2 regions of the Enterococcus sp. DIV0724b genome follow, and region 1 is predicted to be linked to the other one. Evidence: predicted binding sites of a transcription regulator. Region 1 holds the regulator's gene; the other holds the start of a gene.

Region 1 (3,431 bases):
CGTAAGCATACTGCAGAAGATGTTTATGAAACGATGAAACTTTTGGAAAAAGAAGATTTTCTAAATGTGAGTATTGATCTAATTTATGCATTGCCGGGCCAAACGCTAGAAGGATTTAGAGATACCTTGAAACGAGCGATTGAACTTGATTTACCTCACTATTCATTATATTCTTTGATTTTGGAAAATAAAACGATGTTTATGAACTGGGTTCGACAAGGTCGCTTGCAGTTGCCAGATCAAGATGTTGAAGCGCAAATGTTTGAAGAAACGATTATTGCGATGGAAAAGGCAGGGCGACATCAATATGAAGTAAGTAATTTTGCTTTAAAGGGACAAGAAAGCCAGCATAATTTAGTTTACTGGAACAATGATCACTATTATGGATTCGGAGCAGGTGCCAGCGGTTATTTAGGACATACAAGGTATCGTAACCATGGCCCGATTCAACATTATCTAAAACCATTAAAAGAAAATCAGCTGCCCACAGTTGAAACAGAGATTTTGACATTGAATAATCAAATGGAAGAAGAACTTTTTTTGGGTTTACGAAAAATGTCAGGTGTTTCAAAAGAGCGTTTTAAAGAAAAATTTGGTTTATCATTGGATCAGGTTTACAAAGAAACGATTCCTAATCTGGTTCAAAAAGGATTATTATTGGAAAATGCCAGTCATATCCAACTTACCGAACAGGGACTTTTTGTAGGGAATGATGTATTTGAAGAATTTCTTATTGAGAAAGAGTGAACTTAAAAAAACGATTGTTGGGATGGATTCTATAGAGTGAGGCGAGAGTTTGAACGACTCTCGTCTTTTTTTTAGCACTCAGTCATAAAGAGTGCTAAAAAAGATTGTTTTTCTCTTGACAATTTTAAAGGAACTTGATATATTAATAATTGTATTAGCACTTGAATAACATGAGTGCTAATGAAGGGTGGTAACTATGATAACTGAAAGACAAAAGAATATTTTGCGACTTATCATCCAAGAATACACGAATACAGGAACACCTGTGGGATCAAAGAAGTTGATGGAAGATGGAATTAAGTCAAGCTCTGCAACGATTCGTAATGATATGAAGGCTTTAGAAGAACACGGTTTACTATTGAAGACACATTCGTCTTCTGGCCGAATTCCTTCAATGGATGGTTATCGCTATTACGTGGATCATTTACTAAGTCCAACACAAGTTGCACATGATGAATTAGAAACAATTCGTCATTCCTTTGGAAAAGAGTTTCATGAGATCAATGACATCATTGAACAATCCGCTGAAATCCTTTCTGACCTGACTAGTTACACAGCTTTTTCGTTAGGTCCTGAGGTGAAAGAACGGAAACTAACAGGTTTTCGGATTGTTCCTTTAAATGACCGACAAATCATAGCGGTTATCGTAACAGATAAAGGAAATGTAGAAAGCCAAGTGTTTGCAATACCTGCTTCCGTTTCCAGCCAAGATCTAGAGAAAATGACGCAAATCATAAACGACAAGCTTGTGGGACAACCATTATTAACGGTTTATCATCGCTTGAGAACAGAAATTCCAATGATTTTACACCGTTATTTTCAAACACCAGACGGCATGATGAATTTATTCGATGCAATGTTAGGTCATGCATTTGAAGAGAAAGTATTTGTCAGTGGCCGCATGAATGTATTAGATTTTGGTGTGAAACAAGATATCGATCAATTAAAATCAGTTTATTCATTTATGCAAAATACAGATGCTATCACGCATTTGTTAACAGCTGAAGCGGACTCCCCAATTGCGATTCGTATCGGCTCAGAAATAGGAAATAATCTATTGGATAATATGAGTATGATTACCGCGACATATGAAGTAACAGGGCACGGTAAAGGAACTATTGCTTTATTAGGACCGACAAGTATGCCATATTCAAAAATGTTTGGTTTAGTGGATGTTTTCCGCAATGAATTAGCGTCAAAACTTGGTGCTTATTATCGTTTTCTAGATGAGTAAGTAAAAAGTTGAAAATATAGAATTCTAATAATTCTACGGAAATGAGAAGGGAAGTTGCCAGAGTGAGTAATAAAGAAGAGACAAACGAAGAAATTCATGAAGAACACGAAGAACATATGGAAGCAATTGACGATTCTGGTGTTTCTGAAACAGAAGCTGAGATGACAGAATTAGAAAAAGCTCAAGCTGAATTGTCAGAAATGGAAGACAAATTTTTAAGAGCACGTGCTGAAATTGCCAATATGAGCAATCGCTTCAAAAATGAGCGCGAGTTGCTTGTACGCTATCGATCACAAGATTTAGGCAAAAAAATATTGCCGTCACTTGATAACCTTGAACGTGCGATGGCAATCGAAGTTGATGATGAACAAGGTACAAGTTTGAAAAAAGGTATTTCAATGGTTCTTGAAAGTTTACAAGCTGCATTAAAAGACGAAGGAATCGAAGAAATCCCAACAATGGGCGAAGTATTTGATCCTAATCTACATCAAGCAGTTCAAACGATTCCAGCAAGTGACGAAACACCTGCAGATACAATCGTTGAAGTCTTACAAAAAGGTTATAAGTTACATGATCGTGTTTTACGAGCAAGCATGGTTATTGTTGCTCAGTAGCAGCATAAAATATGTTTGTATAATATAAATTGAAAAAAATTAAAATAGAAGATAGGAGAACATTAATTATGAGTAAAATTATTGGTATTGACTTAGGAACAACAAACTCAGCAGTTGCAGTATTAGAAGGCGGAGAAGCAAAAATTATTGCAAATCCAGAAGGTAACCGCACAACCCCTTCAGTAGTATCTTTTAAAAATGGTGAAATTCAAGTAGGTGAAGTGGCAAAACGTCAAGCAGTAACTAACCCACATACAATTGCCTCAATCAAACGTCATATGGGCGAAGCAGGTTATAAAGTAGAAGCAGATGGCAAATCTTATACACCACAAGAAATTTCTGCAATGATCTTACAATATTTAAAAGGCTTCGCAGAAGACTATTTAGGTGAAAAAGTGGATAAAGCAGTTATTACTGTTCCTGCTTACTTCAATGATGCACAACGTCAAGCAACAAAAGACGCTGGTAAAATTGCTGGTTTAGAAGTAGAACGTATTGTTAACGAACCAACAGCTGCTGCATTAGCTTATGGTTTAGACAAAACAGATAAAGACGAAAAAGTGTTAGTGTTTGACCTTGGTGGAGGTACATTTGACGTATCGATCCTTGAATTAGGTGATGGCGTATTCGACGTGTTATCAACTGCCGGAGATAACGAATTAGGTGGAGATGACTTTGATAACAAAATCATCGACTACATGGTAGCAGAATTCAAAAAAGAAAACGGTGTTGACTTATCTAAAGATAAAATGGCTGTTCAACGTTTGAAAGACGCTGCTGAAAAAGCGAAAAAAGATTTATCAGGTGTTACTTCAACACAAATCAGCTTACCATTT
Region 2 (3,431 bases), 910 kb from region 1:
ACATCATGCCGCCCATTCCCATTGAAGGGTCCATTGGAGGCATTGCAGCTCCTGCTGGTTCTGGTTTATCTGCAACTACTGCTTCTGTTGTTAATAATAATGCAGCAACTGAAGCAGCATTTTGTAATGCTGAACGTGTTACTTTGGTTGGGTCAACGATTCCTGCTTCTACCATGTTTACCCATTCGCCATTTGCAGCATTAAAACCAATACCTAAATCGATATTTTTTAATTTATCAACGATTACTGAACCTTCATATCCAGCATTTTCAGCAATTTGACGGATTGGTTCTTCTAGAGCACGAACAACGATTTTCACACCAGTTGCAACATCGCCTTCAGCATCTAACGCAGCAACTTTGCCAATTACATTTACTAAAGCTGTACCACCACCAGATACCATACCTTCTTCAACAGCGGCACGAGTAGCGTTCAATGCATCTTCAATACGTAATTTTAATTCTTTTAATTCTGTTTCCGTTGCAGCTCCAACTTTAACAACTGCAACACCACCAGCTAATTTCGCTAAACGCTCTTGTAATTTTTCACGGTCAAAATCAGATGTTGTTTCTGCAATTTGGTTTTTGATCAATTGAACACGCGCATCGATACCAGCTTTTTCGCCAGCACCTTCAACGATTGTTGTATTATCTTTATCAACAACAACTTTGCTTGCATTACCAAGATTTTCGATCGTTGTATCTTTTAATTCAAGACCAAGATCTTCAGTAATCACTGTGGCACCTGTTAACATCGCAATATCTTCAAGCATTGCTTTACGACGATCCCCAAATCCTGGTGCTTTAACAGCGACAACATTGAAAGTTCCACGAATTTTATTTAAAACAAGTGTTGGTAACGCTTCTCCATCAACATCATCCGCGATGATCAATAATGGACGGCTTTGTTGTAAGATTTGTTCTAACAATGGCAAGATATCTTGGATGTTAGAGATTTTTTTGTCAGTAATCAAGATATATGGATTTTCTAAAACAGCTTCCATTTTATCATTGTCTGTTACCATGTATTGAGATAAGTAGCCGCGGTCAAATTGCATTCCTTCAACAACGTCTAATTCAGTTTCGATCCCTTTCGATTCTTCGATCGTGATCACACCATCGTTTCCAACTTTTTCCATTGCATCAGCAATCAATTGTCCAACACGTTCTGAGCCAGAAGAAACAGCTGCCACTTGCGCGATTGCTTCTTTTGAATCAACAACAGTTGAAATGTTGTGTAATTCTTCAACTGCAGCTTTTGTGGCCAATTCGATTCCACGGCGGATTCCTAAAGGATTCGCACCAGCAGTAACATTTTTTAAGCCTTCACGAACGATTGCTTGTGTTAATACTGTCGCAGTTGTTGTTCCGTCTCCTGCAATATCATTTGTTTTAGAAGCAACTTCAGAAACTAATTTAGCACCCATATTTTCAAAGTGATCTTCTAATTCAATTTCTTTTGCAATCGTTACACCGTCATTTGTGATCAATGGTGAACCGAAAGATTTTTCCAAAACAACGTTACGACCTTTAGGACCTAATGTTACTTTTACTGTGTCTGCTAAAATATCTACTCCACGAAGCATTGCTGCACGCGCATCTTCTGCAAATTTGATTTCTTTTGCCATAATTCCTTCACCTCAAAAATTTTATTTTTTATTTTAAATGATTTTTTATGTTTAAAAATGAGTTACTCGACGATCGCAATAATGTCTTTACCAGAAACGATCAAATAATCATTTCCTTCATATTTAACTTCTGTACCTGAATATTTTTCAAACATTACGGTATCGCCTACTTTAACATCGGCAGGAACTTTTGTACCGTTCTCTAAAACACGGCCTTCACCTACTGCGATAACATTTCCGGTTTGAGGCTTTTCTTTGGCAGCAGATGCTAAGACGATGCCTCCTACTGTTTTTTCTTCTTCTTTCGCGACTTCAATAATGACGCGATCGCTTAATGGTTTTAACACAATAAATCCCTCCATAAAAAATATTTATCTTTTTTAGCACTCTTAGTTAACGAGTGCTAACTCACACTATTTATAATACTCATTTCCCTATCGTTTTGCAAGTCTTTTGACTAATTTTATAAAATAATTCTTCCTTCATTTTTTTGGACATGAGATTATCTTTTTACACTTTTGTACATTGCAACGCACAAGTCCCTTAATTTAGATTACTATATTTCTTCACTCTGATCCATTTCATGGTAAAATAAGAACAGAAAGAGAGGCGATTAAAATGAAACAACGAATCACCGGAGCTTTGACGATAACTGGACTTTATTTGATTATTGCAAATGTCGGTAACTTCTTTTTTGGAGTGAGCAGACGTTTTGATTGGACCACTACTTTATGGGAAGCAGCATTTTTCTTTGTATTTATTTTTCTATTATTAGGATATCGCAATAATCATCGAAAATAACAACCTGCTAAATTAAAAGCAAACTATAATGTACTTTTTCCGCTATGTAAATGTTGAAAGGAGTTTTTTTTCTATGCCTACAAATCTGTCTATTAAAAAACTAAGTTTTACAATGATCCTTCTATATGGCATCGTATTCTTTTCGCCTTTTCTTTTCAAGCCTTTTTCACGTGATATTATAATTAGTGCTACAACTGTCACGTATATTCTTGGCGCTGTTTTAATGATCTGGCTTTATTTTAAAAATAAAAAAACTGCTAGTACAATAGTAGAACAAGAGGCTAAGCTTACGTCTCCTGTATTTACTTTATTACTTGGATTCAGTGGAATTTTTATTGCCATGATTATTCAAGCGATCGTTTTTAGTATCGAAACAACAATCACCGGAGCTAAGCCTAGTTCAGAAAATACCCAAAACATTATCGCAGTTATTCTGGCTAACCCACTCTTTATTTTAGCAACAACTATTGGAGGTCCTATCATGGAAGAATTTGTTTTCCGTCGTTCTTTGATTGGCTTGACAGAGGCGTATACTGGTTTTTGGATTTCAGCTATTATTAGTTCTTCCTTATTCTCTGTTATTCATCAAGATGGGCATTTCTTTGTTTATTTTTTCATGGGCTTCTTTTTTGCCGTACTGTATAAAATGACTGGGAAAATTTGGACTTCGATCATTGCACATTGTGGGATGAATACGCTCGTTGTCATTGCCCAACTTATGTTGCACTACGGAAATATTGAACTACCTAAATAATGAGTTAAACAAGTCTCTGAACAATAAAACCTCCTATGATTGCATTTCTTACAAAATTGCAATCATAGGAGGTTTTTCTTATTCTTTTTCGTCTTCGACTTCCGTCTCAGCTAATTCATTATCGTGGTGTAAGAAGTAAATCAACGTTTGTAATTCATTTGTCAAATCAACATTTTGAATTAAAACATCTGTGGGCGCTACTAAACGGGCTGCTGTAAAGTTTAAAATACCTTTTACTCCAGCATCTGC

What was found. Region 1 encodes HrcA, which represses chaperone genes, less so after heat shock. Its sites were predicted from a motif close to TTAGCACTCNNNNNNNNNGAGTGCTAA; they were not measured.
Region 2: a site for HrcA is predicted at 2,008-2,034, ahead of groES (co-chaperone GroES). Genes of this name have one in related genera too.

What each region holds. Positions count from the first base shown of each region.
Region 1 is NZ_CP172890.1:1,391,544-1,394,974, forward strand. Features, by position in the region: gene hemW (radical SAM family heme chaperone HemW) at 1-747, shown strand, start outside; gene hrcA (heat-inducible transcriptional repressor HrcA) at 944-1,981, shown strand; gene grpE (nucleotide exchange factor GrpE) at 2,023-2,595, shown strand; gene dnaK (molecular chaperone DnaK) at 2,664-3,431, shown strand, end outside.
Region 2 is NZ_CP172890.1:2,299,243-2,302,673, forward strand. Features, by position in the region: gene groL (chaperonin GroEL) at 1-1,627, opposite strand, end outside; gene groES (co-chaperone GroES) at 1,690-1,974, opposite strand; gene IGJ02_RS10595 (hypothetical protein) at 2,246-2,428, shown strand; gene IGJ02_RS10600 (CPBP family intramembrane glutamic endopeptidase) at 2,514-3,182, shown strand; gene IGJ02_RS10605 (redox-sensing transcriptional repressor Rex) at 3,261-3,431, opposite strand, start outside.